Regions from separate parts of the Streptomyces sp. NPDC001728 genome, predicted to be linked through region 2. Evidence: predicted binding sites of a transcription regulator. Region 2 holds the regulator's gene; the other holds the start of a gene.

Region 1 (15,370 bases), on a different contig from region 2:
GTGAAGGAGATCTTCCCGCCCCTGGCACGCTTCAGGTGGTTGTTGATCACGATCCGGTTGTCGAAGAGCAGCTTCACCGGCACGGCGCGGACGGACGTGGCCGTCGGCACCTCCAGGGAGGCGTTCATGTTCTTCGCGACCGCGGCGGCGGGGCCGCGCAGCGTGATCAGCTCGGGGCCGGCCGGGGCCTCGGCCGCCGGGGCGGCGGCAGGCTTGGCCGGAGCCGCCTTCACGGCGGCCGGAGCGGCGGCGGCGGGCTTCGCGGCGACCGGAGCCGCGGGAGCCGCTGCGGGCTTCACGGGAGCCGGGGCGGCGACCGGGGCGGGCGCCGGGGCCGGAACGGCCGCGGGAGCGGCAGGCGCGGCCTGTGCGGGGCCCGTCTGCGGCGCGGCGGACGCGCTCTGAGTGGTGGTGGCGGCCGGGGCGGCCGGGGTCTCCGACGCTCCCGGCTTGTAGTCGGCGAAGAAGTCCCACCAGGCACGATCGACCGAATTCGGGTCCTGGAGGTACTGCTGGTAGATCTCGTCGACGAGCCACTCATTGGCACCGAAGGCGGTCGCAGGGTTCTGGCCCTGCCCGTCTTGGTCGGTCGGGGAGCTCGGGGTACTGGGGGACTGAGACGACACGGCGGCAACCGCCCTCTTCCGCTTCACAAGGTGATGGACAGCGGAAATAAAGGCTACGCCTGTCCGGCCGAGAGGTGCAGGCCGGGCGCTCCAACGTCGCGCAAGTCACACTTGACGCGGTGTTTCGGAGCCGTGAATGGCGGGAAACAAGCGTGGTTCGCCAGGTGTGAGGGTACGGAAAACAGCGAGCACGGCCCCCTTCGACCGCACCCCTGAACAGGTCCCGCATATCTACACGCAGAACGAGCGCTTCCGGTTCGAACCCTACGTCAATCTCGCGGCGGAAGGCTGCCCGGAAGAGTGACTCTGATCCGGCAGCCACGTGACGATTCGGCCACTCCGATCCCGCCGCCGTGCAGATCCACCGCCCAGCGCGCGATCGCCAGCCCCAGGCCCGTGCCGCCGTCGCTCCCCGGCCCGTGCCGGCGCGGCGCCGAACCCCGGTTGAACCGCTCGAAGACCTTGTGCCGCTCCGACTCCGGAATGCCGGGACCCTCGTCCTCGACCTCCAGCTCCAGCGAGTCCGGACAGGGGCCGCGCCGGGCCCTGACCGTGACCCGGCCGTGCGGCGGCGAGTGCTTCACCGCGTTGTCGATCAGGTTCGCCATCACCTGGTGCAGCCGCTCCACGTCCGCGTGCGCCACCAGCTCGGGCGGCGACACGTCCAGGTGCAGATGGACGTCCGTGCGGTTGTGCAGGCCCGAGCTGGACGAGAGGCCGCGCTGCGACGCGGCGAGGTTCGCCTCCCGCAGCACCCCCGAGAGGTAGGGCCAGACCTCGAAACGGCGCACCTTCAGCGCCACGACACCGTTGTCAAGACGTGACAGGTCGAGCAGCGTCTCCACGAGCCGCCCCAGCCGCTCGGTCTGCTTCAGCGCCGACCGCATCGTCTCCGGGTCCGCCTCGGACACCCCGTCCACGACGTTCTCCAGTACGGCCCTGAGCGCGGCGATCGGGGTCCGCAGCTCGTGCGACACATTGGCCACCAGCTCCTTGCGGTGCCGGTCCACGGCCTCCAGGTCGTCCGCCATGCGGTTGATCGTCGACGCGAGGTCGCCCAGCTCGTCCCGCCGGTCCGCACCCCGCACCCGGCGGGAGAAGTCGCCGCGCGAGATCGTCCCGGCCACGGTGGTCATCTCGTCGAGCGGCGCCGTCAGGGACTGCGCCACGAACTGGGTGATCAGCAGGGTCGCGATCATCGCGAAGATCGTGATGTACCGGAACTCGGTGGACGTCCGGATCGCCACCAGGGCCAGACCGGAGGTCAGCAGGACCGCCCCGACGACCAGCGCGCCGAGCTTGGTCTTGATCGAGATCACGATCCGGCGCGGCCGGCGCGCACCGCCGTCCGGGCCCCGCTGCTCCCGCGGCCCGCCGGGCCCCCGCGGGTTCACGGCGCCGGAGTCTCCAGCGCGTAGCCGACCCCGTGCACCGTACGGATCCGTTCGGCCCCGATCTTCCGGCGCAGCGCCTTGATGTGGCTGTCCACGGTCCGGGTCCCCGAGGCGTCCGCCCAGTCCCACACCTCGGCGAGCAGCTGCTCGCGGGAGAGGACCGCGCGGGGGGTGCTCGCCAGGCAGACCAGCAGGTCGAACTCGGTCGGCGTCAGGTGGACGTCCTCGGCACGCACCCGGACCCGGCGCTGCGCGTGGTCGATCTCCAGCTCGCCCAGCCGCAGGATGCCGCTGCGCGGGGTCACCGCGGCCAGCGCGGCCCGCTCCACCCGGCGCAGCAGGACGTGCACCCGGGCGGCCAGCTCGCGCATCGAGAACGGCTTGGTCATGTAGTCGTCCGCGCCGACCCCGAGACCGACCAGCATGTCGGTCTCGTCGTCGCGGGCGGTCAGCATGAGGACCGGTACGGGCCGCTGGGCCTGGACCCGCCGGCACACCTCGAGACCGTCGAAGCCGGGCAGCATCACGTCCAGGACCATCAGGTCCGGCTGCCAGGCCTCGGCCGCGTCCACGGCCGCCGGGCCGTCCGTCGCGGTCTGCACGAGGAAGCCCTCGGCGCGCAGTCTCGCCGAGATCGCCTCCACGATCGTCACGTCGTCCTCGACCACCAGGACGCGCCGCTGGGCCCCCGGAGTGGCCGCCGCACCGTGGTGAGTGGTGTGTGTCTGCTCCATTGCCCCGCCTCGCGTCGCCGATGTCGGCTCAGCAGCCTAGAGGTACCGGTGGCGTCCCGGCTATCCAGGAGTTATCCGGGACGGACCGCGAGATGGACCACGTCGGGGACGCCCCGGGCAACGGGGATCTCTTCCGTCCGTACCCCGCTGAATCCGGCATTCCGCAAGGACCCTTCGAAATCGTCGGAGGGCCGTGCCGACCACACGGCGAGCACGCCCCCGGGCTTCAGCCGCGCCGCGCAGGCCGCCAACCCCTCGGCCGCGTACAGGGATTCGTTGTCCTCGGTGACCGTCCAGTCGGGCCCGTTGTCGATGTCCAGGCAGAGGGCGTCGTAGCGGTCGGACGAGGTCCGGAGGTGGGCCACCAGGTCCGTGTGCAGGATCACGGTCCGGGAATCGGCGAGCGCGGCCCCGGAGATCGCGGCCAGCGGCCCCCGCCGGTGCCAGTCGATGATCGCCTCCTCCCGCTCGACCACCGTGATCCGGCCCCAGCGGGGGTCGGCGGCGGCATGGGCGAGCGAGAACCCGACGCCGAGCCCGCCCACCAGGAGCGAGGCGCCGGCACGCTCCTCCTGCGGCAGCGCTGCCTGCGCCGCGTCGATCAGCAGCCGTTCCGAACGCCCGTCGGAGGTGTCCATCAGGAAGGTCCCGTTGGCGATGATCTCGAAGTGCGCGTCACGGCGGCGCAGCACGACCTCTCCGTACGGTCCTTCACGGCGGTCGAGGGTCACGGGTCCTGACATCGGCGGTCGCTCCGCTCTCGTCTCGGCAGTCGGTCCCGGCCCATCCTTACGGGGTGGGGACGAGCGGGACAAACCCTTTGCGGGGGAGGGGAGATGGGGTCCGGACACCCGTTCGACTCCGCAGGGTCACGGGTCACGGGGTTCGGGCTACGGACTGCGGGTCATGGCCTACGGACCGCCGGCGGCCACCGGTCTACGCCTCCGTAGCCGTCCGCCGCGCGCCCCGCCACGCGTACAGACCCGTTCCGGCCACGAACGCCCCGGCCGCCACCGTCCACGCCCCGGCCTGCGGACCCGGCTGCATCACCCAGGCCCACCACTGCGCCGCACCGCCCGGCCGGGCCGGGGCCGCCAGATGGACCGCACCCACGAAGAAGGCGGGCGGCAGCCAGCTCAGCCGGGCGCCGACGACGGTGGCGGAGCCCGCCGCCATCCCCACGAGCCCCAGTGTGTCCCGAACCGCGGCGGGCGCGCCGAACGCCTCCGGGTGGCCCGGCAGCGCCAGGGCGAACAGCGCCGCGGCGAGGGCCGTCGGCGCGAGGACGTGGGCCAGCCGGAGCGGCCACCACGCGCGTACCGCCGTGCGGTCCAGCTCGTCGCTGGGCGCGTACAGGCTGGTGCCGACCGCCGCCGCCGCGACCAGCGGGCCGAAGACCACGACCGGCAGCCGGGCGGTGTGGTCGAGACCGGGGAGCGATTCGAGCCACCGGGCCACCCAGGCGGCGGCCACGGCGACACCGACGAGAGCGGCGAGCGCGCCGGGCAGGGCCCGGGAGCGGAGGTAGAGCGCCGGCGGGCCGAGCCTCATGGGCCTGGCCGGCCCTGCGGGGCCGGTTCGGGGGTGGCTCACGGGATCGGCACCTCGTCCGGATGGCAGGTGTCCGCCGCGAGGTAGCGGGCCAGATAGTCGCGCTGGGCGGCGGGGGACTTGGCGCGGAGCCGCTCCACGTACGGCCGGGCTGCGGTCGTGTCGGGTCCGTAGTCGTCCGGTGTCGGGGCCAGCCACTCGGTGACGGCGAGGTGCACCTCGCTCGCCCGCTCCGCGTCCGCCCCGGTGAAGTCGCCCGGCGCGCACGTGTCCGAGAACAGCCAGGTCACGGCCGAGTTCAGAAACAGATCGGGGTGCGGAAGCCGGCCGCGCACCGCGTCCTGCGCCGCGTTGGGCAGCTCCATGTCGCCGGGGCGGCCGGGCCCGAACGGGCCGCCGATCCAGCGGACCGGGGCACCGGGCACCCCCTTGAGCCGGGCGTTCAGCGGGGCGAGCGCCGCCGACACCTCGGGCAGCAGCTCCGCGTCGACGGCCGTCAGACACACCTGCGGGGTGCCGTCGTCGCAGACCCGCCGGGCCAGGGCCGGGTCATGGCGCCAGGGGCCCTCGTCCGGCGGCAGCCGCAGGACGAGGGCGGCGGCGGCGACCGCCACGGCCAGCGGAACCAGGGCGAGCGCCCGGCCCCGGCCCCGGCGCAGCCCGTACGCGAGGAGCGCGGTGAGCGCGAGCCCCGCCGTCCACGCCGCCGACACCGGGCCGAACCACCACACCGGACGGTCCCAGAAGAACTGGTGCTCGGCCCCCGGGGAGAGCCAGCGCGCGGGGCCCACGGCGTACGCGCCGACGGCGAGCCCGACGTACCCGACGATCCCGAGGAGCGGTGCCGTGAGCCGCCAGGGGACCACCCGCCCCACGACATGGCCGAGCGCGCCGAGGGCGGCGACGGCGACCACGTCGGCGGCGAGCAGCTCGACGTACGGGCGGCCCCCGGAGACGTACGGCCAGGTGGCGAGGAGACAGACGGCGTCGGCGAGGAGCACGGCGGCGGCCGGCCAGAGCGCGGCCGGGGCGACCGCGACGAGCAGCCGGCGCAGGGGCGGGCGGGGGACGGACTCCCAGAGCTCCGCCGTCCCGCGCCTGCGCTCCCGGCCGCCCTGCCAGCAGCCGGCCGCGAGGGCGAGCGGCCCGGCGAGCAGCCCGGCGGTGACGTGCAGCATGTTCGTGGCGTCGGCCCAGCGGCCCTGCCAGCCGGGCGCCTTGCCGTACATCGTCACCAGCACGGTGAGGACGACGGCGGCCCCGGTCCAGGGCCCGAGCCCGCGCCGCAGTTCGGCCCGGAGCGGGGAGACCGCCCGTACGCGCGCGCGTGGCTCCGTGCGGGAAGGGGTGAGGGTGGCGGTCATCGCAGTGCCTCCCGCTCCGGGCCCGCACCGCTGCGGTGGGCGCGCAGCGCGGCCGTGTAGCCGCGCTCCACGGCGTGCGTGGTGGAGTCGCCCGCCCCGGCCGGCTCCCCGCCGAGTGCCGTGAGCTCGGCCGTCGTGCCCTGGAAGGCGAGCCGCCCCGCCTCGATCAGGGCGACCCCGGTGCAGGCCGCGGCCACGTCCTCGACCAGGTGCGTCGAGACCACCACCGTCGCCGTCCCGCCCAGCTCCCGCAGCAGCGCCCGGAAGTCGACCCGCTGCTCCGGGTCGAGACCGGCCGTCGGCTCGTCGAGCAGCAGCAGCTCCGGTTCGTTCACGATGGCCTGGGCGATGCCGGCCCGCCGGAGCATGCCGCCGGACAGCGTCTTCATCCGCGCGTCGATCCGGTCCCCGAGCCCGACCCGCTCCACCGCGCGTTCCACCGCCGCCGGGACCCGGTCCGCGGGTACCTCTTTCAGCCAGGCTACGTAGGCGACGAACTCCCGCACCGTGAAGGCCGGGTAGTACCCGAACTCCTGCGGCAGATAGCCGAGACGGCGCCGTATGCCGGTCCGTTCGCGGTGGCTCGTGGCGTCCGCGCCGAGCAGTTCGACCCCGCCGGAGGCGGGTGCGGCGACGGTCGCGAGGACTCGGACGAGGGAGGTCTTCCCGGCCCCGTTCGGGCCGAGCAGGCCGTGCACGCCGGGGCCGAGGGACAGATCGAGCCGGTCGAGCGCGATGGTACGCCGGTGGCGGACGGTCAGTCCGCGCACCGCGACGGTGGGCAGCGTGTTCACCGGGACTCCAGGTGGTCGAAGGAACGGCGCCGCAGTGCGAGCAGGGCGGCGCAGACGAGTGCGGCGGCGGCCCAGGCGCCTTGCGCGGCGGGGCCGGAGAAGTAGGGTGCGAGCGCGGCGGCTCCCGCGCCCGGGGTGTCCGGCGGGCCGAGGAGCGGGCCCGTGACGGCGAGCAGCCAGCCGCCGCCGAGCGTCGCGGCGGCGGCCTGGCAGCCGACGAACGAGCCGAGGGCGAGCGTGGCCAGGGTCAGCGCGAGCCCCGGCAGCAGCCAGGCGGCGGCCCCGGGGATCCCGGCCGCCGACGGCAGCAGCGCCCCGCCGGCGGTCAGCAGCGGTACGCACACGCCGAGGACGGCGGCTGCCCGGGTGAGCAGCAGCCGCAGTCCGCCGGACGGGGTGGCGGCGGTGATCTCGTGCAGGGGGTCGGCGTGCCGCCCGTACGAGACGGCGACCCCGGCGAGCGGCAGGACGGGGGAGACGGCGAGCAGCAGGCCCCGCGCGCCCTGGACCCCGGCGCCGTGGGCGAGCCCGAAGGCGCCGCCGACGACGAGGAGTACGGCCACCACCCAGGACCCGCGGAGCGCGGGCCCGACGGCGTACCAGAGCCGGGCCCGGCGCCCGAGGCGGCTGTGGGGGGTGGCGGCGGTCGCAGGGGCGGGCCGGTGGCCGAGGGAGGTCAGGAGCTCGTGGCGTACGGCCGCCAGGGCGGGGCCCGCCACGCCGGCCCGGACGGTCTCCGAGACGCGGCCCGCACAGGACGTGCAGGACTCGACGTGCTTCTCCAGGGACCAGGCGTCGGTCTCGGCGGCCGAGCCCTCGGCGTACCGGAGGGCGAGGGCGTCGCTGACGTGCCAGGCAGACGGCGGGTGACCGGACGGCCGGGCGAGCGGGGAGGACGATCCGGCGGAGCGCGATCCGGAGCGGGATGATCCCGAGAAGCGTGATCCGGCGAACCGGGGGAGCCGCGGGCGGGGCGGCCGTGGTGTCGTCATGCGGTGCCTCCCAGGGCGTTCGGGCCGCCGGGCCGGGCCGCCCCGAGCGCGGCGCGCAGTTCGCGGCGGGCGCGGAGGGCGGCGTCTTGACGGTGCCCTCGGGTATGCCGAGGAGCCGGGCGGTCTCGCGGGTCGTCAGGCCGTCGACGACGGTCGCCCGCAGGACCTCGGCGAGTTCGGGCGAGATGCGGTCGAGCGCGGCGCCGACCTCCCCGTACTCCAGACCCGCGAGCACCCGGTCCTCGGCGGACGGCGCGGCGGCGGGCGGCTCCGTGGGTGCGGCGGCGTGCGCGGCGGCCCGTTCCACGGCCCGTTCGGCGCGGGCCCCGGCCCGCTGGGCGTCGACGAGCCGCCGGGCGGCGATGACCCACAGCCAGCCACCGGCCTCGCCCCGGCCCCGGTGTCCGCCGGCCGAGCGCCAGACCGTGACGAAGGTGTCCTGGAGGACCTCCCGCACGGTCTCCTCGTCGGGGCAGCGCCGGGCGAGGCGCGCGTGCAGCCAGCCTGCGTGCCGGTCGTACAGCACGGCGAGCGCCTCGGTGTCCCCCCGGGCGACCGCGCGCAGCAGCGCCGCGTCGTCCTTCCCGTCGCCCCCGGAGGGGCCTCCCCCTGCGGGGCGCAACAGTCTCACGCCCTCTCTATCGCGCGCGTGCCCCGGTTCGGTTCACCGCGCGGGCCGCGACGTCAGGGACTCGTGGGCGGGCCGCCGTCGGGGAGGGCGGCGAAGACCCGCTGGAGGGCGGGTGGGCGTTCGCCGTCGCCCGCGACGACGACGCGGCCGCGGTACGTCACGGAGTACTGGAAGCCGTCGGCGATCGGGCGGCCGGTCGGGCGCTCGGGGACCTGCGCGTAGGCGGGGTCCTCCAGGGCGGCCCGGAGCTCGGCGGCCTCGGCGGGGGTCTGGTGCCCGGTGCGGGGCGGCTCGGCGCCGGAGCGGCTGGTCCAGGTGCCGTCGTAGTGGACGACGAGACGGTTGTCGACGCCGGCGAAGCCGCCGCTGACGGCCACCTCGACGAGGACCTCACCCGGCTGGGGGTCGGCCGCCGGGGTGCCGGGGCCGGTGGTGACGCTCGGCACGGCCGGTCCGCTCACCGAGGACGGCGGCCCGCCGGGCGCGGGGGTGATCCCGGGCCCGCAGCCGCTCGCACCGCCGGCCAGGGCCCCGATCAGCAGCAGGCTCCCGCACCAGGTCTTCCGTACGCCTCGCACCATGCTCCGAGCATGCCCGCACGGGGGCACCGCGCGCAGCCGGACGGCCGGGATTCCGCCCGGACGGTGAAGGTCGCCCGGCCGCGGCGGCTCGGGACTCGGCCCGCCGTCCGGACCGCCGGCCCTCCGTCGGCTCCGTCCGGACTGTCAGGCCTCCGTCGGCTCCGGCCGCACGATCCCCGTCACCGGCCCCCGGTAGCGCCAGTCGAGGGAGTCGTACAGCGCGAGGCCGTCCGTGGTCGCGGCGAGTACCCCGGTCTGCGCGCCCGTCTGGGCGGCGGCGGCCTCCAGGGTGCGCATGACGTTGGCGCCCAGGCCGCGCCGCCGGTGGGCGGGGTCGGTCTCGACCTGGTCGGCGACGGCGGTGGAGCCGGTCGGGGCGATCTGGCCGCGCGCGGCGAGCGTTCCGTCGGGGGCGAGGATCCGGACCCGGATGACGCCTTCGCGCAGCTCGGTGGTCCGCGCGTACCCCTCGGGCGGCGCGGGCCTGGCGGCCGGGTCCAGCGGCTTGACCATCATGAAACCCGGGTCGGCGGGGACGGTCCAGCCCTCGGTGATCCACGCGCCCGCGTCCTCGGGCCCCGCCATGATCTTGAGCCAGCTGTACGGGGCGGTGAGCCGCGCGCAGAGCGCGCCGACGGAGGCCGCGTCGGGGGCGGGCAGGACATGGCGTACGACGTGCCGGGGCAGGCCCACGTCGATCCGGTGGCCCCAGTGCTCGGCGACGGGGGCCGGGGTCCCCCGGGAGACGGCCCAGCCCGCCACCCAGGCCGATGTAATAGACGAGATATCCATGCAGGCATTACATCGACGGGAGGCCCTGCGTAGGGGGCTGATCGCTCAGGGCGAACAGGCGTCCGGGAACATTCCTTGGCTCACATGCATTGAGTCCACATAGCTCAACTTGACTGCCGAAGGGGAGATCATGGCTTCTGACGCCAAGCCGTCCGTGCCGCTCACTCTGCCTGTGCTGCCGCTCGACGACGAGGTCGTGCTGCCCGGAATGGTGGTGCCGCTCGACCTGTCCGACAACGACGTGCGCGCCGCCGTCGAGGCGGCCCAGGCCGCCGCGCGGCCCGGCGCGGGCAAGCCCAGGGTGCTGCTGGTGCCCCGCGTCGACGGGACCTACGCCGGGACCGGCGTCCTGGGCACCGTCGAGCAGGTCGGACGGCTGTCCGACGGCGACCCCGGGGCCCTGATCCGCGGCGTCGGCCGCGTCCGCATCGGCGCCGGTACGACCGGACCCGGCGCCGCCCTGTGGGTGGAGGGCAGCACCGTCGAGGAGACCCTGCCCGACCCGCTGCCCGGCCAGGTCACCGATCTGGTCAAGGAGTACAAGGCGCTGGCCACCAGCTGGCTCAAGAAGCGCGGTGCCTGGCAGGTCGTCGACCGCGTCCAGCAGATCGAGGGCGTCGGCGCCCTCGCCGACAACTCCGGGTACTCGCCCTTCCTCACCGTCGAGCAGAAGGTCGCCATCCTGGAGACCGCCGACCCGGTCGCCCGCCTCAGGCTCGCCACCGCCCAGCTCCGCGAGCACCTCGCCGAGCAGGACGTCGCCGAGACCATCGCCAAGGACGTCCAGGAGGGCGTCGACAAGCAGCAGCGCGAGTTCCTGCTCCGCCGTCAGCTCGAAGCCGTCCGCAAGGAACTCCGCGACCTCAACGGCGAGGCCGAGGGGGACGAGTCCGACGACTACCGCGCCCGCGTGGAGGCCGCCGACCTGCCCGAGAAGGTCCGCGAGGCCGCCCTCAAGGAGGTCGAGAAGCTGGAGCGGTCCAGCGACCAGTCCCCCGAGGGCTCCTGGATCCGCACCTGGCTGGACACCGTTCTCGAACTGCCCTGGAACGAGCGGACCGAGGACCGCTACGACATCCGGGGCGCCCGTGCCGTGCTCGACGCCGAGCACGCGGGCCTGGACGACGTGAAGGAGCGCATCACCGAGTACCTGGCGGTGCGCAAGCGGCGCTCCGAGCGCGGCCTCGGCGTCGTCGGCGGGCGCCGCGGCGGAGCCGTGCTGGCCCTCGTCGGCCCGCCCGGCGTCGGCAAGACCTCCCTCGGCGAGTCCGTCGCGCACGCGATGGGACGCGAGTTCGTCCGGGTCGCCCTCGGTGGCGTACGGGACGAGGCCGAGATCCGCGGCCACCGGCGTACGTACGTGGGCGCCCTGCCCGGCCGGATCGTCCGGGCCGTCAAGGAGGCCGGGTCCATGAACCCGGTGGTGCTGCTCGACGAGATCGACAAGGTCGGCTCCGACTTCCGCGGCGACCCCGCCGCCGCCCTCCTCGAAGTCCTCGACCCGGCGCAGAACCACACCTTCCGCGACCACTACCTGGAGGTCGAACTCGACCTCTCCGACGTCGTCTTCCTGGCCACGGCCAACGTCCTGGAAGCCATCCCCGAGGCCCTGCTCGACCGCATGGAGCTGGTCAGGCTCGACGGCTACACCGAGGACGAGAAGGTCGTCATCGCCCGCGACCACCTGCTGCCCCGGCAGCTGGAGCGCGCGGGCCTGGAGCCCGGCGAGGTCGTCCTCGAGGACGCGAGCCTGCGCAGGCTGGCCGGCGAGTACACCCGCGAGGCGGGCGTCCGCACCCTGGAGCGGGCCGTCTCCCGGCTGCTCCGCAAGATCGCCGCACAGCACGAGCTGGGCGACCGCGAACTGCCGTTCGCGGTCGGCCCGGACGACCTGCGGGACCTCATCGGCCGGCCGCACCACGTCCCCGAGTCCGCGCAGGACCCGGCGGAGCGCCGTACGGCCGTGCCGGGTGTCGCCACCGGACTCGCGGTGACCGGCGCCGGCGGTGACGTGCTCTTCGTCGAGGCCTCCCTCGCCGACCCGGAGACCGGCGCGGCCGGGCTGACCCTCACGGGCCAGCTGGGCGACGTGATGAAGGAGTCGGCGCAGATCGCGCTCTCCTTCCTCCGCTCGCACGGCGCGGAACTGGAGCTGCCCGTCACCGGTCTGAAGGACCGCGGCGTGCACATCCACTTCCCGGCGGGCGCCGTCCCCAAGGACGGTCCGAGCGCGGGCGTCACCATGACGACGGCGCTGGCCTCCCTGCTGAGCGGCCGGCTGGTCCGTACGGACGTGGCCATGACCGGCGAGGTCTCCCTCACCGGCCGGGTCCTCCCGATCGGCGGCGTGAAGCAGAAGCTCCTGGCCGCGCACCGGGCGGGCATCACGACGGTCGTGATCCCCAAGCGGAACGAGGCCGACCTGGACGACGTCCCGGCCGAGATCCTGGAGAAGCTGGAGGTCCACCCGGTGACCGACGTCCGCCAGGTCCTGGAGATCGCGCTGGCGCCGGCGGCGGTGCCGGTGGGCGTGGCGGCCTGACGTTCGCGCGGCGGAGCGGGGTGTCCTCGACGGGCACCCCGCTCCGCCGTACCCCGGGTGTCCTTCGGGGGCATCACGCTCCGCCGTACCCGGGAGTAAATCGTGACCCGGATGTCAGTTGGGGCTGTCATGCTCGTACGCATGAACGAAGACGCCTTCTGGGCTCTCATCGACGAGTTGAGCCGCCGCCCCGGTGACCGGGACGAGCGGCTGGAGTGGCTGCGCGGACAGCTGCTCCGGCGTCCCGCCGCCGAGAGCGTGGAGTTCCAGGTGCGGCTGGAGCGGGCGTGCGAGACCGCCGACCGGAAGGACCTGTGGAGGGCTGCGAACCGGATCGAGGGCGGCGACTGCACGGACGACGGCTTCCACTACTTCACGCTCTGGCTGGTGGGACAGGGACGCAAGGTGTACGAGTCGGTCGTCGCCGACCCCGACGCGCTGGCGGACGTGCCGGGGATACGGCTCCTGGTGGGGCGGCCCCATGACGACTGGGACGACGACGAGTGGCCCGAGTGGGAGGAGCTCGACTATGTCGCGCAGGACGCCTACGACGAGCTGACCGGCCAGGACGACGACGACGGCGAGGAGTTCCTCGACGCCGTGGAGGAGGCCGAGGAGGCCGCCGAGGCGGCGGGGGAGTGGGAAGAGGACGACGATTCCCGTGGGTCTCGCCCGGAAGGGGTGGCGCTGCCCCGGCTCACCGCCCTCTTCCCGCTCGGGACGTCCGGCTCCTGACGGGTTCCGCGCGGGCCCGGCGGGTTCCGCCGGGACTAGGGCCTGCCTTTCGGATCATGCCGGGCTCGCGGGGCCTGGCACGCGCGCTCGCCGTGTTGTCGTCGGTCGCCGACTCCCCCGGCTACCGCTGGGAGGTGCCCCCACCGCGTTGACTCCCTCCTCCGCCTTGCGATCGCACGCACCAGGCCCCGCTCCCTGATCCGGCCTGATCCAAAGACAGGCCCTAGGAGGCGGACGGGTTCCGGCGGCGGCCCAGGAGCAGGGTGCCCGCCGCGAAGACGGCGAGCCCGCCCGCGCCCGCGAGGGCCAGGGGGAGCGGCGAGGTGGGGGCCTCGGCGGACTCGGCCGAGAGGGCCGGGGGCTGCTCGTCGCCGCCGTGGCCCGCGTGGCTCACGGTGGACAGTTCGGCTCCCGCCGCGATCTTCGCCTCGGTGGGGGCCTGTGCCCGGGCCGTGCCGGCCTGCGCCGCCGCCCCGCCGAAGGTGACGTCCGAGCAGCTGTAGAAGGCCTCGGGGCTGTCGTTGCGCTGCCACACCTTGTAGACGATGTGGCGGCCGGTGCGGGCGGGGAGGTCGCCCGTGAAGTTGTAGTAGCCGTCGGTGGCGGTGCGGGTGGTGTTGTAGACGGCGACGGGGGTCGCGTCCAGGTCCGACCACTTCAGCGGCTGCGTCGGGTCGAAGCCGGGCTTGGTGATGTAGACGGTCATGGTGCCCGAGTGGGCGGCCGTCACCCGGACCTTGAAGTCGAAGGAGCCCGCGGCGACCGCGGTCGCCGGCCAGTCGGTGCGGGCCCAGTCCAGCGCCCGGTACTTCTCGCGGTTCGCCGAGCAGAGCTTGCCGTCGGGGATGAGGGCCTGGTGCTGCCCCGCGGCGTTGGCGATGTTGACCTCGTTCCAGTCGTAGAGCGGCTGGGTGCCGGAGTCGGCGACGAGGTCCTTGCAGACCTGGGACCTGGGGGTCTCGGGGCCCTCGGCGTAACAGGCGGCGATGCGGCTGACCGGGTTGAAGACGGCCCCGTGGGCGGCGGCTGTGGTGGGGGTCAGGCCGACGAGTGCGGTGGCGGCGGACAGGGCGGCGACGCCGGTGGCGGTGCGGCGGTAGGACGGCATGCGGGGGCTCTCTCTCGTGCGTGGGGGAGGACGGAACGAGCAACGCGCGCTGAGCGGACGGAAGTTGAATCCCGGGCGACCGCGATAGAGCGTCGCATTGGTCCATACCAATGAGCAAGGGGGTGGGCGGAAAAAGCCGAAGCGGCCCCCGGGGCGCCGCGCACCCGGGGACCGCTGGGAAGGAGGAGGCGTCAGCCGTTCGCGAGCGCCTGCACCCGCGAGTAGTCGCCGTTGAAGTGGTTGTGGTCGCCGACGGTGGGGCCGGAGGAGGTGTACTGCCAGATCGTGTAGTACTGCCAGCCGGCCGGGAGTTCGCCCACGGTCGAGGAGTACCGCGCGATCCACAGCGGGTTGGTCGTGGCGAAGGCGGCGGAGTTGCCGGTGCACTGGGTCCACCAGCTGGTCGCCGTGTAGATGACGGCGTCCCGCCCGGTCCGGTACTTGTACCGGTCGACGAAGTCGCGGATCCAGGAGACCATCCCGGCCTGGGTCTTGCCGTAGCAGGTGGCGCCGTACGGGTTCCACTCGATGTCCAGCACGCCCGGCAGGGTCTTGCCGTCCTTCGACCAGCCGCCGCCGTTGTTGACGAAGTAGTCGGCCTGGGCCGCGCCGGTCGTCGTGTCGGGGGTGGCGAAGTGGTACGTGCCCCGGATCATGCCGACGTTGTACGAGCCGGTGTACTGCTGGTCGAACGAGGTGTTCTTGTAGTAGGTGCCCTCCGTCGCCTTGACGTAGGCCCACTTGACCCCGCTGTTCCACAGGGTGGACCAGGCCACGTTGCCGTTGTGGCTGGAGACGTCCACGCCTTCGGTCTGGACGGCCTGGGCGGAGGCGCCGCCGGGGGCGGAGCCCTGTCCGTCGTGGGCGATGACGCCCATGCCCATGGTGGCGGAACCGCGCGGCGGTGCCACGCGGGTGCCCGGGTCCTGGGCGGCACCGGCGGACCCGGCGAGGGGGAGGAGGAGGGTCAGGGCCGCGAGGGCGGCGCCGGCGAGGGTCGTTCCGGATCTGTGCACACGCATTGCGTGCCTCCGAAAGCTCGGTGGGGGGAGCGGTGTCGGCGGGCCCTGGTGTGGACATGTCATGAGGGCTGCCGGGAAAGACGCTACGCACGTAGACCCGCCCTGCGGAAGGGGGCCTGATGGCTGCCGTTGGTCTACTCCTGCGAAATACTGAAGGAGCTGCGGCGATGAGCGCCGCCGGAAGAAACTTTCAGCGGCCGGAAAGCGCATGGAAGGTGCTGACGTGCACGGAAGCGGTACGGGAAGTGAAGGCCGGGCCACCTCCGGAGGTGGTGTGGACCAGGAATTCCTCGCCCTCGAACGGGAGCTGGCGGTCTTTCTGCGCCGCGCCCGCGCCCAGTCCGGCGAGATGGCCCGCGAGGTCCACCCCGAACTGGAGCCCGCCGCGTACGGCCTCTTCGTACGCCTCGACGACGCCGGGCCCCAGCGGGCCACCGAACTCGCCGGGTACTTCGGCGTCGGCAAGGCCACGATGAGCCGCCAGCTCCGCGCCCTCGAAGACCT
Region 2 (15,370 bases):
TCGCCGTACTCCGACATGTCGATGCGGACCATGGCCCGCTCGTCGTCGAAGAGGAAGTCCGCGAGCGCCTTCGCCAGCTCCGTCTTGCCGACGCCGGTCGGGCCGAGGAAGAGGAAGGAGCCGGTGGGCCGGTCGGGGTCGGCGATGCCCGCGCGGGTGCGGCGCACGGCGTCGGAGACCGCCTGGACGGCCTCGGACTGGCCGATCAGCCGCCTGCCGAGCTCGTCCTCCATCCGGAGCAGCTTCTGCGTCTCGCCCTCCAGGAGGCGGCCGGCGGGGATGCCGGTCCAGGCGCCGACCACGTCCGCGATGTCGTCGGGGCCGACCTCCTCCTTGACCATCGTGTCCTTGGAGCTCTCCTGCTGGGCCTCGGCCTCGCTCGCCTCCTCCAGCTCCCGCTCCAGCGCCGGGATCTCGCCGTAGAGCAGCTTGGACGCGGTGTCGAAGTCGCCGTCGCGCTGGGCACGCTCGGCGCGGCCCCGGGCCTCGTCGAGGCGCTCCTTGAGCTCACCGACCCGGTTGAGGGACTGCTTCTCCTTCTCCCAGCGGGCGGTCAGGCCGCGCAGCTCCTCCTCGCGGTCCGCGAGGTCGCGCCGCAGCTTCTCCAGGCGCTGCCTGCTCCCCGCGTCCGTCTCGTTCTTCAGGGCCAGCTCCTCCATGCGGAGCCGGTCCACCGAGCGCTGGAGCTCGTCGATCTCGACCGGGGACGAGTCGATCTCCATCCGGAGCCGGGAGGCGGCCTCGTCGACGAGGTCGATGGCCTTGTCGGGGAGGAAGCGGGAGGTGATGTACCGGTCGGAGAGGGTCGCGGCGGCCACCAGCGCGGAGTCGTTGATCTGCACCTTGTGGTGGGCCTCGTAGCGGCCCTTGAGGCCGCGGAGGATGGCGATGGTGTCCTCGACGGTCGGCTCGGCGACCAGGACCTGCTGGAAGCGGCGCTCCAGGGCGGGGTCCTTCTCGATCCGCTCGCGGTACTCGTCGAGGGTGGTCGCGCCGACCATCCTCAGCTCGCCGCGGGCCAGCATGGGCTTGAGCATGTTGCCCGCGTCCATGGCGGAGTCTCCTCCGGCGCCCGCGCCGACGACCGTGTGCAGCTCGTCGATGAAGGTGATGATCTGGCCGTCGCTGGCCTTGATCTCGGAGAGGACGGTCTTCAGCCGCTCCTCGAACTCGCCGCGGTACTTGGCTCCCGCGACCATCGCGCCCAGGTCGAGCGAGACCAGCCGCTTGTTCCTGAGCGACTCGGGCACGTCGCCCTTCACGATCCGCTGGGCGAGGCCCTCGACGACGGCGGTCTTGCCGACGCCGGGCTCACCGATGAGGACCGGGTTGTTCTTGGTGCGGCGGGACAGCACCTGCACGACGCGGCGGATCTCGTGGTCCCGGCCGATGACCGGGTCGAGCTTGCCCTCGCGCGCGGCGGCCGTGAAGTCCGTTCCGAACTTCTCCAGCGCCTTGTACTGCCCCTCCGGGTCGGGTGTGGTCACCCGGCGTCCTCCCCTGCTCTTCTCGAACGCGTCGAGCAGCTTGGAAGCGCTCGCGCCCTGCCGGTCGAGGATCTCACCGGCCGGACCGCCCTTGGCGGCGATCGCGATCAGCAGGTGCTCGGTGGACAGGAAGTCGTCACCCAGCTCCTTGGCCTGCTTGTCGGCCTCGGCGATGACCGCGAGGAAGTCGCGGCTCGGCTGCGGCGGCGCGACCGTGGACCCCGTGACGCTCGGCAGGGCGGCGAGCAGCCGCTCCGCGCCGGCGCGCACGACCGCCTGATCGGCCTCGACGGCGGCGATCAGGTCGGTGATGTTCTCGTTTTCCTGACCCGTCAGGAGTGCCAGCAGAAGATGGGCGGGGGTCAGGTCGGCGTGCCCCTCGGACACGGCGCGGCTGCTCGCCGCGTTGATCGCGTCCCGGCTCCGGTTGGTCAGTTCGGCGTCCACGTGCGGTACTCCTCCTGGGGTCTCGTGGGTCCTCTCCCTTTATGACCCCTCCAGGGTACACAAAGTTGAGTCCCATCCGCTCAAGGTATCGGGAGTGTAGTTTCCGGGCATGGCCACAGACCCGAGGAACCCCTCCGACTCGTACCTCAGCTTCTGGCGCGAGTACCACATGTGCACCCTGACCACCCCGCGCCCGGACGGCACCCCCCACGTCGTGGCGGTGGGCGTCACCTACGACCCCGAGCAGGGGTACGCGCGGGTCATCACCAACAAGAACAGCCGGAAGGTCGCCAACGTGCTCGCGGCGGGCGCGGACGGCGCGCGGGTCGCGGTCTGCCAGGTCGACAAGGGGCGCTGGGCCACCCTGGAGGGCGTCGCGCACGTCCGCACGGAGGCGGAGACCGTCGCGGACGCGGTGGCGCGCTACGCGGAGCGCTACGGGCGCACGCCGGCCCCGAACCCGGACCGGGTGGTCATCGAGATCGCCCTCACCCGGGCGATGGGCCGCGCCTGACGGCGGGCGGACGGCAGCCCGCCCGGTCCGGGACAGGGAAAAGCACAGCGGCGCCATCGCGTTTCAGGTCCGCGATGGCGCCGCTGTGTGGGGGAAGTGCCGGAGCGATCTACAACGACGGGGGAATCGCTCAGGCACTGCGGGGGGTGGCGGTGATGGTCTCTGGTTCGATCAGCTGGTGGTCCCGCTGGTCGAGGTTGACGAAGATCATGCCGTACCGGATGGCACAGCGGATCGGTTGTGGGGCGCCGCGCGGGCGGCGGAGGCAGCGGTACGCGCGGACGTCCTCGTCCTGCTCCCGTGCCACCAGGATCGGCTCTCCGAAGAGCGTCACCCGCAACGCGTCACCACGGTGGGGGATGGCCGTGGCGAGGTCGACGAAGTGCCACCCGGACCGGTAGGCCGAAGCCATCTCCCGGCGGAACCTGGGGTCGTCCGGCGGCACGGTCACGCGCCCGCACCCCTGGGAGCGATCTCCCAGGAGGGCTCGTCGGGCGTGTTGCCGTCCCTCGGAGCGACCTCCCACGAGGGCTCCGTCGGTCCCGCCCACACGTCGTGGGACGGAATACTCTCCCACGAGGGCTCGCCCGGCCCTGCCACGGAATGCGCCGGGGTGCTCTCCCACGAGGGCTCGCCGACGGCGAGTGCGCCGAGAGCAGCCGCCGCAACGGCTATGGCGCTAAGTGCACGAACCATCCTGGTCATGGCCGATCTCCACCTCTTTTGATCACTACCTCCCCCCCGCGAGTAAGACGATGGCTCACTCCCGACCCTTTCCACCAGCCAACCCGGGCATCATGTTCCTGTAATTCATGACCCTGAGGGGGGTGCAAATGAGGCGAGAATGCGACGAGTCCGGTCATAAGCACAGTCACGGTGAACTATGCGACGTGGGCAAGGAGCTCTATGCGAGTGCGCTCCGCACCGGCCGCATAGCCCGGGCGGACGCCGAAGCGGCCCCCTGCCTCAAGGAACTGTCCCTCCTCCACCCGGACCCGGACGACGGCGAGTGGCTGCACCCCGTGCCGCCCTCGATCGCACTGAACCAGCTCGTGCATCCCATCGAGCAGGAGATACAGGTCCGCCGGCAGCACGCCATCGCCCTGGCCGACGCGTTCGAGCCGTTCATGGCGATCCACACGCAGGATCCTTCCGGCGCCCAGGCCATCACGGTTCTCGAAGGCCTCAGCGTCATCAACGCCACCCTCGACCGGGTCATCAACGAGTGCACGGTCGAACTCCTCACCATCCAGCCCGGCAGCGGCCGCCGCCCCGAGACACTGGAAGCCGCACTGCGCCGCATGGAACCGCTCCTGGACCGGGGCGTCCGGATGCGCACGCTCTACCAGCACACGGCCCGACACCACCCCGCCACCCTCGCCTACGTCGAACGCGTCGCCCCCTACGGGCTCGAACTGCGCACCCTGGAAGAGATCGTCGACCGGCTGATCATCGTCGACCGCAAGGTCGCCTTCGTGCCCGCGCGCAGCGACCGCCAGGTCGCCCTGGAACTGCGCCACGAGGGCCTCGTCCAGTACCTCGTCGGCGTCTTCGACCAGTTCTGGCTGCACGGCGTGCCCTGGGAGGAGGAGATCCCCTACAGCCCCTCCGTGGACGGCATCGGCGGCGTCCAGCGCTCCATCGCCAAACTGCTCGTCGAGGGCCATGTCGACGAGGCCATCGCCCGCCGCCTCGGCATGAACGTCCGCACCTGCCGCGCCCACATCGCCAAACTCGCCGCCACCCTCGGCAGCGGCAGCCGCGCCCAGCTCGGCTACCTCATCGCCCAGTCGGGCATCCTCGACCGGGCGCCGGACCAGAAGGACGTCTGAGCGGGGAGCCATCCGGCACCCGGCATCCGGCCCCGGCCCCGGCCCCGGCCCACGGCAACGCACGAGGCCCCCTCCACACCCGTGGAGGGGGCCTCGTGACCGTCGTCCTACTCGCCGCGCTTGGGGCGCCAGACCACCAGTGCGCTCGCCTGCTGCACGTCCTGATACGGCACCAGATCGCGCCGGTAGGAGGCGTGCACCTGGGCCTCGCGCTGCCGCATCGCCGCCGCCGCGCCGTCGACGGCCGCCGACAGCTCCGCGATCCGGCTCTGCAGGGCGGCGACCTGGTTCTCCAGTTCGATGATCCGCTTGATCCCGGCCAGGTTGATGCCCTCGTCCTGCGACAGCTGCTGCACCTGGCGGAGCAGCTCGATGTCACGGGCCGAGTAGCGCCGGCCGCGGCCGGCCGTACGGTCCGGGGAGACCAGACCGAGACGGTCGTACTGCCGCAGGGTCTGCGGGTGCAGACCGGAGAGCTGGGCCGCCACCGAGATGACGTACACCGGCGACTCGTCGGTCAGTTCGTACGGATTGCGTCGGCGCCCGTCCACCGGGTCACGCTCCCTTCGCGGCCTGGAACAGCTCCGCCCGGGGGTCCTCCGAGGCGGTCGCCTCGCGGTAGGTCTCCAGGGCATCGCGTGCCTTGTCGTCCAGCTCCTTCGGCACCGCGACCTCGACCGTCACGAGGAGGTCGCCGCGGGTGCCGTCCTTGCGGACCGCGCCCTTGCCCCGGGCACGCATGGTCCGGCCGTTCGGAGTGCCCGCGGGCAGCTTGAGGGTGACCGCGGGGCCGCCGAGGGTCGGCACCTTCACCTCGCCGCCGAGCGCCGCCTCCGTGAAGGAGACCGGCACGGTGACGGTGAGGTTGTCGTCCTTGCGGCCGAAGACCGGGTGGGTGTCGACGTGCACGACGACGTACAGGTCGCCGTTCTGCCCGCCGCGCTCGCCCGGCGCTCCCTTGCCCCGCAGCCGGATCTTCTGGTTGTCGCTGACGCCCGCCGGGATGCGGACCTGCATGGTCCGGGAGGACTTGGCCCGGCCGCTGCCCTTGCAGACCTCGCAGGGGTTCTCCGCGATCAGACCGCGGCCCTTGCAGTCCACGCACGGGTCGGTCAGCGAGAAGCCGCCGCCGCTGCCGCGCGAGACCTGCCCGGTGCCGACACAGGTCGGGCACACCCGGGGGGTGCCGTTCTTGTCGCCGGTCCCCGAACACGCCGTGCACGGCTGCTGGCTGGACATCCGCAGCGGTACGGTCGCGCCCTCGATGGCCTCGGTGAAGCTGAGCGTCACCTCGGACTCGATGTCCTGGCCGCGCCGCGGCTGGGTACGGGTGCCCCCGCCGGAGCCGCGGTTGAACAGGCCGCCGAATACGTCCCCGATGCCGCCACCGCCGCCGAAGCCACCGCCGCCGCCGGGGCCGCCCTGGGCGCCTCCGAAGAGGTCGCCCAGGTCGAAGTTGAACGAGCCGCCGCCGGGTCCTCCCGGCGGCCTGAAGCCCCCGTTCCCGAAGAGGGCGCGGGCCTCGTCGTACTCCTTGCGCTTCTTGGGGTCGCCGAGGATGTCGTTGGCCTCGGAGATCTCCTTGAAGCGCTCCTCGGCCTTGGTGTCGTTCTTGTTGGCGTCCGGGTGGTTCTCGCGGGCGAGCTTCCGGTACGCCTTCTTGATCTCGGCCTCGGTGGCGTCCTTGGGGACGCCGAGAACCTTGTAGTAGTCCTTCTCGACGAAGTCCTTCGTGCTCATCGACGTCCCTCCTTCCGGACTGCTCCGGTGATCGCTGTTACTCGCTGTCCTTCTCGGACTTGTCGGACTTGTCGGCGTCCACCGACTCCTCCGCCTTGGCCGGAGCCGCGCCCGGCTGGGGCTCGGCGACGGCCACACGGGCGGGCCGGATGGTCCGCTCGCCGATCCGGTACCCCGGCTGCAGGATCGCCACGCACGTCGTCTCGGTGACGTCCGGCGCGTACGAGTGCATCAGGGCCTCGTGGATCGTCGGGTCGAAGGGCTCGCCCTCCTTGCCGAACTGCTGGAGGCCCATCTTGGCGACGACGGTCTCCGTCGATTCGGCGACCGACTTGAACCCGCCCACGAGCTCACCGTGGTCCCGGGCCCTGCCGATGTCGTCGAGCACGGGCAGCAGCTCGCTCAGGAGGCTCGCGACGGCGATCTCCTTGACCGTGACCCGGTCCCGCTCCACGCGGCGGCGGTAGTTCTGGTACTCGGCCTGGAGCCGCTGGAGGTCCGCGGTGCGCTCGTCGAGCGCGGTACGGGCCTGGTCCAGCTGCGCCAGGAGGGCTACGTCGGTAGCGTCCCCGGCCGGGGCCGCCCCCTCCGCCTTGTCGGCGGAGGCAGCGGCCTCGGTCTCCTCGGGCGTGCCGTCGGCGGGGACGTCGGGCTTCTCCTCGAAGCCCGGGGTCTCCTTCGACATCAGGCAGCGCCACCCTTCGGCTTGTCCTCGTCGACGATCTCGGCGTCGACGACGTCGTCGTCGGCCGGGGCCTGCTGGCCCGCGTCGCCGCCGGCGGCCTGGGCGCCCTGGGCGTCGGCGTACATCGCCTGGCCGAGCTTCTGGGAGACGGCCGCGACCTTCTCGGTGGCCGTACGGATCTCCGCGGTGTCCTCGCCCTTGAGCTTCTCCTTCAGCTCGACGAGCGCCGTCTCGACCTCGGCCTTGACGTCACCGGGGACCTTGTCCTCGTTGTCCTTGAGGAACTTCTCCGTCTGATAGACGAGCTGCTCGCCCTGGTTGCGGGACTCGGCGGCCTCGCGGCGACGGTGGTCCTCGTCCGCGTACTGCTCGGCCTCCTGGCGCATCCGGTCGACCTCGTCCTTCGGCAGCGAGGAGCCGCCGGTGACGGTCATCTTCTGCTCCTTGCCCGTGCCCAGGTCCTTCGCGGTCACGTGCATGATGCCGTTGGCGTCGATGTCGAAGGCGACCTCGATCTGCGGGACCCCGCGCGGGGCCGGCGGCAGACCGGTCAGCTCGAACATGCCGAGCTTCTTGTTGTACGCCGCGATCTCGCGCTCGCCCTGGTAGACCTGGATCTGGACGGACGGCTGGTTGTCCTCGGCCGTCGTGAAGATCTCGGACCGCTTGGTCGGGATCGTGGTGTTGCGCTCGATGAGCTTGGTCATGATCCCTCCCTTGGTCTCGATGCCGAGGGACAGCGGGGTCACGTCGAGGAGCAGGACGTCCTTGACCTCACCCTTGAGGACACCGGCCTGGAGCGCGGCGCCGATGGCGACGACCTCGTCCGGGTTGACGCCCTTGTTGGCGTCCTGACCGCCGGTCAGCTCCTTGACGAGCTCGGCGACGGCCGGCATACGGGTCGAACCACCGACGAGAACGACGTGGTCGATCTCGGAGAGGTTGATGCCCGCGTCCTTGATGACGTTGTGGAACGGCACCTTGCAGCGGTCGAGCAGGTCCGAGGTCAGCTGCTGGAACTGGGCGCGCGTGAGCTTCTCGTCCAGGTGCAGCGGGCCCTCGGCGGAAGCCGTGATGTAGGGCAGGTTGATCGACGTCTCGGTCGAGGACGACAGCTCGATCTTCGCCTTCTCCGCGGCCTCGCGGAGACGCTGGAGAGCCATCTTGTCCTTGGCCAGGTCGACGCCGTGGCCGTTCTGGAACTGCGTCACCAGGTAGTCGACGACGCGCTGGTCCCAGTCGTCACCACCGAGGTGGTTGTCACCGTTGGTGGCCTTCACCTCGACGACGCCGTCGCCGATCTCCAGGAGGGACACGTCGAAGGTGCCGCCACCGAGGTCGAAGACGAGGATCGTCTGGTCGTCCTTGTCGAGGCCGTACGCGAGGGCCGCGGCGGTCGGCTCGTTGACGATGCGCAGGACGTTGAGGCCCGCGATCTCACCGGCCTCCTTGGTGGCCTGGCGCTCGGAGTCGTTGAAGTACGCCGGCACGGTGATGACCGCGTCGACGACCTTCTCGCCCAGGTAGGCCTCGGCGTCGCGCTTCAGCTTCTGCAGGATGAAGGCGCTCATCTGCTGCGGGTTGAAGTTCTTGCCGTCGATCTCGATCTTCCAGTCGGTGCCCATGTGGCGCTTGACCGACCGGATGGTCCTGTCGACGTTGGTGACGGCCTGACGCTTGGCCACCTCGCCGACGAGCACCTCGCCGTTCTTCGCGAAGGCGACGACGGACGGCGTGGTCCTGGCGCCCTCTGCGTTGGTGATGACGGTGGGCTCGCCGCCTTCGAGAACGCTGACGACGGAGTTAGTCGTGCCCAGGTCGATGCCGACCGCACGTGCCATTTCGATTCCTCCAGCTGACGTACTTGAGTGGATCTGACTCAAGGATGCATGACCGACCGGAGTACGTCAACAGACCTGAGTCGGGTCGACTCAACTCTTCACCCGTAAGGACGCTCACAGGACCACTCGCAGCGCGCGTCCTCCCCCATTCGCCCGGGTTCGCATGAGAGAGTCCGGACATATCCCAGGATTCCCGCCGGAGGGTGTGACCGCATGACGGCGAAGCGCGCGTTCGACCTGGCGGGCGGGATGCTCCTGCTCCTCGCCCTCTCGCCGCTGATCGCCGGCACCGCCCTGTCCGTCACCCTCGGCGGCGGCGGCGCGGTGCTGCGCCGCCGCACCGTGGCGGGTCTCGACGGCCGGCCCTTCACCATGCTGACCTTCCGCACCAGGGGCCCGCTGGCCGCGCTGCCCCTGCTGCTGCACGTGATCGTGGGCCGGATGTCGCTGGTCGGACCGTGTCCGCTGACCCCGGGCCACCGCGAGTGCGCGGGCGAGGGCCGCCGCCGGCTCTCCGTACGCCCGGGGCTGACCGGCCCCTGGCAGATCAGCGGTCGCTCGGACCTGCCGTGGGAGGAGCGTGAGCTGCTCGACCTCCACTACGTGGACCACCACTGGCTGGGGATGGATCTGACGATCCTGGCGCGTACGCTTCCAGCAGTCCGCAGGCGTCGCGCGGCAAGGTTTCCCCGGGTCACACGGACGGTTTCGCCCGTGTCGCGCGGATAGGTCTGCCTGAGCGACACATATCACCGCGAGCGCCGCTACAGCGCGGCGCCGTGACCGGGTAATCTCAGCGGGAACTCAATAAGTTACCGCTTAGTAGGCCCGCCCGAGGAGCCCGTCATGCAACTCGCCGCGATCATCGTGTCGATCGCCATCACGGTGGTGGCCGTCGCGCTGTTCGGCCGCGCCACCGTGCAGATCTACCGCTTCGTGCGGCTCGGTCAGCCGGTACCCGCCGGCACACGCACCGGAGACCCCAAGCAGCGCACCCTCACGCTGGTCAAGGAATTCCTCGGCCACACCCGGATGAACCGCTGGGGCATCGTCGGCTTCGCGCACTGGTTCGTGGCGGTGGGCTTCTTCTCGCTGCTCCTGACGATCGTCAACGCCTTCGGCCAGCTCTTCCAGGCCGACTGGCTGATCCCGATCATCGGCGACTGGCTGCCGTACGAGATCTTCACCGAGTTCCTCGGTCTGATGACGGTCCTCGGCATCGTGACCCTCATCGTGATCCGGCAGCTCAGCAGGCCGACCAAGGCCGGCCGCAAGTCCCGCTTCACGGGATCCAAGACCGGCCAGGCCTACTTCGTCGAGGCCGTCATCCTGATCGTCGGCGTCTGCATCATGACGCTCCGCGCCCTCGAAGGCGTCCAGCACCACGTGACCGGCTGGGAGCCGGGCTTCTTCGCCTCGTACCCGCTGATCGCGCTGCTCGACGGTCTGGACCTGAGCACGATCCAGTACCTCACCTACGGCTTCGCGTGCCTCAAGATCGTCACGTCCTTCACCTGGATGATCGTCGTCTCGCTCAACACCAACATGGGCGTCGCCTGGCACCGCTTCCTCGGCTTCCCGAACATCTGGTTCAAGCGCAACGCCGACGGCTCCACCGCCCTCGGCGCGCTCCAGCCGATGTCCACGGGCGGCCAGGAGATCGACTGGGAGGACCCGGCCGAGGACGCCGTCTTCGGTGTCTCCCAGGTCGAGCAGTTCTCCTGGAAGGGCATCCTCGACTTCTCCACCTGCACCGAGTGCGGCCGCTGCCAGTCGCAGTGCCCCGCCTGGAACACCGGCAAGCCCCTCTCCCCCAAGCTCCTCATCATGTCGCTGCGCGACCACGCGCACGCCAAGGCGCCGTACCTGCTCGCGGGCGGCGGCAAGCTGGATCCATCAGCGCCTGGTGGCGCGGGGTCGGGCAACGAGAAGGCGACCGAGGAGCAGCTCAAGGACGTCCCCGCGTCGGCGATCGCCGAGGCCGAGCGCCCCCTCATCGGCACCGCCGAGGAGAACGGCGTCATCGACCCCGACGTCCTGTGGTCCTGCACCACGTGCGGCGCCTGCGTCGAGCAGTGCCCGGTCGACATCGAGCACATCGACCACATCGTCGACATGCGCCGCTACCAGGTGATGATCGAGAGCGCGTTCCCGTCCGAGGCGGGCACGATGCTCAAGAACCTGGAGAAGAAGGGCAACCCCTGGGGCCTGGCGAAGAAGCAGCGCGTCGAGTGGACCAAGGAGGTCGACTTCGAGGTCCCGATCGTCGGCAAGGACGTCGAGGACCTCACCGAGGTCGACTACCTCTACTGGGTCGGCTGCGCCGGCGCCCTGGAGGACCGCGCCAAGAAGACCACCAAGGCCTTCGCGGAGCTGCTGCACATGGCGGGCGTCAAGTTCGCGATCATGGGCGGCGAGGAGAAGTGCACGGGTGACTCCCCGCGCCGTCTGGGCAACGAGCCGCTGTTCCAGCAGCTGGGCGCGGAGAACGTCGCGATGCTGAACATGGCGTTCGGCGAGGACGACGAGGACGAGTCGACGAAGAAGCCGAAGTCGGCCAAGAAGATCGTCGCGACCTGCCCGCACTGCTTCAACACCATCGCCAACGAGTACCCGCAGCTCGGCGGCGAGTTCGAGGTCATCCACCACACCCAGCTGCTCCAGCACCTCATCGACGAGGGCAAGCTGGTCCCGGTGACCCCGGTCGACGGCCTGATCACCTACCACGACCCCTGCTACCTGGGCCGTCACAACAAGGTGTACACGCCTCCGCGCGAGATCATGTCCGCCGTCCCCGGCCTGCGCCAGCAGGAGATGCACCGCCACAAGGAGCGCGGCTTCTGCTGCGGCGCCGGTGGTGCCCGGATGTGGATGGAGGAGCGGATCGGCAAGCGCATCAACAACGAGCGCGTCGACGAGGCCCTGTCCCTCAACCCGGACATCGTCTCCACCGCCTGCCCGTTCTGCCTGGTCATGCTGACCGACTCGGTCAACGGCAAGAAGAACGAGGGCAAGGCCAAGGAGTCCATCACCGTCGTGGACGTGGCCCAGCTGCTCCTGGACTCGGTGAAGACCCCGGTCGACCCGGAGCCGGAGCGGGAGCCCTCGGAGCCGGAACCGGCCGTCTGAGCCCGAGCCGAGCCTCGGCCGAGAAGGGCCGCCCCGCGTGCGTCGCGGGGCGGCCCTTCTCCGTACTCCCCCGGCCCACCCCCCGAAACCCCTCCAGGACGTCCCTTAGGGGATGTCACAGCTCAGTGGCAAGGCCCGGTCCGGGGAGCGCTCGCACGGCGGAAGCAGGTACGTTCGACGACGTGGCTGGATTCAGGAACGGACGCGGCCGGGACAACCGCCCCCCGCAACAACAACCGCAGCAGGCGCCGTACGGGTACAACGCGGCCCCGCCGCCGCACCCGCAGCAGCAGTGGCCCCAGCAGGGCCCGAACCGGGGCCCTGCTCCGTACGGGCAACAGGACGGGCAGCAGTACGGCGGGCAGCAAGGTGGCCAGCAGTACGGCGGGCAGCAGGGCGGACAGCAGTACGGCGGGCAGCAAGGCGGACAGCAGCCCTACGGCGAGCCCGAGTACTTCGGCGACCCCTACGGGCAGCCGCAGCACCCGCACGCGTCCACGGCGAACAACCCGGGCCACACCCAGATGTTCAGCGTCGACGACCCCTACGGCCAGGCCGGGCCGCCGCCCGCCCCCGTACCCATGGGCCCCCGGCTCCCCTGGAAGGCGCTGCTGAGCGGCATCGTGCTGCGCCCGGCGGATACCTTCCTGCGGATGCGGGACCACGCCGTCTGGGGCCCGGCGCTGATCGTCACCTTCCTCTACGGGCTCCTCGCGATCTTCGGCTTCGACAAGGCCCGCGAAGAGGTGATCAACGCGACCCTGTCGACGGCGATCCCGTACGTGCTGATGACGGCCGTGGGCTTCGTCGTCGGTGGGCTCATCCTGGGCGCGGTCACCCACACCGTCGCGCGCCAGCTGGGCGGCGACGGGGCCTGGCAGCCGACCGTGGGCCTCTCGATGCTGATCATGTCGCTGACGGACACGCCCCGGCTGGTCTTCGCGCTCTTCCTCGGCGGCGAGAACGGCCTGGTCCAGGTCCTCGGCTGGCTGACCTGGCTGGCGGCCGGCGCACTCTTCACCGTGATGGTCAGCCGCTCCCACGACCTGCCGTGGCCGAAGGCGCTGGGCGCGTCGGCGATCCAGCTGGTGGCGCTGCTGAGCCTGATCAAGCTGGGCACCCTGTAGCGACGCGGCACCGTGACCGCGTCACGACGTACGACAAGGCCCCCGCCGGTACACGGTGGGGGCCTTTCCGCTGCCCGGCCGCTCAGCGCGGACGGCCGATGCGCCACCACGCCGTCCGGTCCGCCGGGCCGCCCGCCGGGCCGCCCGCCGTCCGGTCCGCCGGGCGGTCCTCCCAGAACTCCAGGAGGTCGCCCGGCGCGAGACCGAGGGCCCGCTCGATCTCGCCGGGGGTGAGACCGCTCAGCGAGTCCGAGAGCGACCTGGTCAGGTCGTACCAGTAGCCGCGCAGCGTCGACTCGCTCACGAACAGCCGCTTCGCGACCTGGGCGTAGCTCAGCCCCCGGGCCCGGCCGTGCAGGATCTGGCGCTGGCGCTCGCTCAGCAGGGTGATGCAGTCGCGCCGGACGAGCACTTCGAGTATCCCGACGACCGGCTGCGGCACCACGGTGCCTCCGGTGGCGACCTCGTGGAAGAGCCGCTCCGCCCGATCGCACGGCAGGGCCTTGGACACGATGCCGCTCGCGCCCGCCGCGAGGCACGCGGCGAGCACGAAACGTCGCTCCTCCTGGCTGTAGACGCAGACGCGGTAGCCCCGGCGGGTCAGCGCGCGGACGGCGGCGATGCCCTGGCGGACGTCGGGCTGCTGTTCCAGGTTGGCCAGGTGCAGGTCGAGCAGGACGACGTCCACGGCCGGGCCCCGGCGCACCAGCTCCTCCACGTTCGCGGTCGCCGCGACCACGTCGAGGCCGGGCATCAGCAGACCGATCGACTCGCGGATCAGCGAGGCGTCGTCGACGACCGCCACCGTGGGCCTCATGACGCGTCCGCGAGGGCGTCGCGTTCGGCCGGTGGACCGGTCTCCGTCCCCGCCCGGGACCGGACCGTCACGGTCGTCCCCTCCCCCACGGCGGACTCGATCGCCACGCCCAGGCCCCGCCTGCGCAGCTCGCCGACGACGACCTCGCGCAGCCCGACCCCGGCGGTCACCGACGCCGGGTCGAACCCGACGCCGTCGTCGTGCACGCTCAGCGTCCAGCCCTCGCCGCCGTCGAGGTGCACCACCACCTCGTGCGCGCGGGCGTGCGTACGGACGTTCAGCAGCAGGCTGTCGAGGGCGCGCTCCAGGGCCTCGGCCTGCGCGGCGGGGATCCGCAGGTCGGCGCCGAGGTCGAGCAGCGCGACGACCCCCAGGTCGGCGAAGCGGTCGCACGACCGCTCGACCAGGGCGACGAGCCCCGCCGACGGGCCCGCGCCGTCGTCGTACGCCCGCGCCTCGTCGCCCGCGCCGTCGTCGTACGCCCGCGCATCGTCCCCCGCGCGCCCGTCCGGGCCCCGGCCGCGCAGATAGGAGCGCATCCGCCGGAGCTCCACCTCGGCCTGGTCGACGAGCCGGCTGCGCGGGGCGCCGTGGCTCTGCTCGGTCAGCAGGCGCATGACGGCGACGCCGTTGTGCATCATGACCCGGGCCCGCCGCTCCTCCTCGCGCCGGGCCAGCTCCGCGGCCCGCGCGCGCGAGGTGTCGGCGTCGTGCGCGATCCGGCGGGTGTACCCGAAGAACATGCGGGCGACCAGGGCGTACACCACGTAGGTCAGGACGTTGCCGACGGCGGTCGAGATCATGTCGCCGCCCACCTCGCCGCCGAGATAGACCAGGTAGCAGACGGCGACGCCGAGCAGGCTGCCCGCCCAGAGGGCCAGGCCGCGCACGCCGCCCGCCGTGATGACGACGGACAGCGCGTACCCCGGCTGGAAGGCGACCCAGGTACCGAAACGGTCCCCCGGCGCGAGCACCAGGGGACCGAGCACGAGCAGGGCGCAGGCCAGGGCGAAGTCCAGCACGGACACGACCGTCCCCGGCGGCCGTCTGCGCACGAGCGTCACCACGCTCACCGCGACCGCCGCCAGCGCCGCGGCCCCCCAGCACGCTACGTAGGCGGAGGCGTGCGGGGACCTCGCCGCGCCGAGCTGCACCGCAGGGACCATCTGCGCGACGGTGCCGAGCCGGACCCCCGCGGTGAAGTAGGAGAACGCCCTCTCGACGCCGGCCTTCGTCGTGGGCAGGTCCCCGACACGCCGCAGCCCGTTACGGATCCTCATCGTCCTCCTCGGCTCCGGGCGGCCCAGGCCACCGGAAGGTGAGCGGATTCGTCGGGCCGCGGGGCCCTGTGAATGCACGATGAAGATAGTGGAGGAAGGCGTGCGGGGAGGCCGGATCGCGGAGGATGCCCGTCCGGCCCGGCGGTCCCCCGCCCCGCGCCCGCCGGGTGGCCCGCCCGGGGCGGGGCCGGCGGGCGCGGAGGCGGTCAGACGAGGCGGGCGAGCGCCGTCCAGGTGTTGGTCCCCGGGACGCCGTCGACCGGGCCGGTGTAGCCGCCGCCCCGGGCCGTCCTCTGGAGCGCGGAGTACGTGCCCCCACCGGGCGCGCCGTCGAGCGGGCCGGTGTAGCCGTAGCCCCGTACCGCCTGCCGCACACCGAGCCAGGTCCGGCTGCCGGGCACGCCGTCCAGGGGTCCGGTGTAGCCGCCGGCGCCGACGATCTTCTGCAGCGTCAGCCCCTCGCCCTTGACC

What was found. The regulator HspR, encoded in region 2, represses chaperone genes until heat shock. The targets are predictions, from matches to a motif close to TTGAGNNNNNNNNNCTCAA.
Region 1: the regulator HspR is predicted to act here: its motif matches at 9,549-9,567, upstream of lon (endopeptidase La).

The regions. Positions count from the first base shown of each region.
Region 1 is NZ_JBEOZK010000002.1:40,617-55,986, reverse strand. Features, by position in the region: gene ABT154_RS03165 (multifunctional oxoglutarate decarboxylase/oxoglutarate dehydrogenase thiamine pyrophosphate-binding subunit/dihydrolipoyllysine-residue succinyltransferase subunit) at 1-626, opposite strand, end outside; gene ABT154_RS03160 (HAMP domain-containing sensor histidine kinase) at 896-1,948, opposite strand; gene ABT154_RS03155 (response regulator transcription factor) at 2,017-2,754, opposite strand; gene ABT154_RS03150 (spermidine synthase family protein) at 2,826-3,497, opposite strand; gene ABT154_RS03145 (hypothetical protein) at 3,691-4,305, opposite strand; gene ABT154_RS03140 (hypothetical protein) at 4,344-5,669, opposite strand; gene ABT154_RS03135 (ABC transporter ATP-binding protein) at 5,666-6,463, opposite strand; gene ABT154_RS03130 (zf-HC2 domain-containing protein) at 6,460-7,455, opposite strand; partial or broken gene ABT154_RS03125 (RNA polymerase sigma factor) at 7,452-8,086, opposite strand; gene ABT154_RS03120 (hypothetical protein) at 8,140-8,667, opposite strand; gene ABT154_RS03115 (GNAT family N-acetyltransferase) at 8,812-9,459, opposite strand; gene lon (endopeptidase La) at 9,590-12,001, shown strand; gene ABT154_RS03105 (DUF4240 domain-containing protein) at 12,143-12,736, shown strand; gene ABT154_RS03100 (lytic polysaccharide monooxygenase auxiliary activity family 9 protein) at 12,960-13,844, opposite strand; gene ABT154_RS03095 (lysozyme) at 14,036-14,866, opposite strand; gene ABT154_RS03090 (MarR family winged helix-turn-helix transcriptional regulator) at 15,075-15,370, shown strand, end outside.
Region 2 is NZ_JBEOZK010000001.1:154,997-170,366, forward strand. Features, by position in the region: gene clpB (ATP-dependent chaperone ClpB) at 1-1,934, opposite strand, end outside; gene ABT154_RS00690 (pyridoxamine 5'-phosphate oxidase family protein) at 2,044-2,448, shown strand; gene ABT154_RS00695 ((2Fe-2S)-binding protein) at 2,579-2,899, opposite strand; gene ABT154_RS00700 (helix-turn-helix transcriptional regulator) at 3,261-4,280, shown strand; gene ABT154_RS00705 (heat shock protein transcriptional repressor HspR) at 4,388-4,831, opposite strand; gene dnaJ (molecular chaperone DnaJ) at 4,836-6,020, opposite strand; gene grpE (nucleotide exchange factor GrpE) at 6,058-6,705, opposite strand; gene dnaK (molecular chaperone DnaK) at 6,705-8,546, opposite strand; gene ABT154_RS00725 (sugar transferase) at 8,760-9,275, shown strand; gene ABT154_RS00730 ((Fe-S)-binding protein) at 9,393-11,675, shown strand; gene ABT154_RS00735 (Yip1 family protein) at 11,858-12,802, shown strand; gene ABT154_RS00740 (response regulator) at 12,885-13,619, opposite strand; gene ABT154_RS00745 (ATP-binding protein) at 13,616-14,899, opposite strand; gene ABT154_RS00750 (M23 family metallopeptidase) at 15,106-15,370, opposite strand, start outside.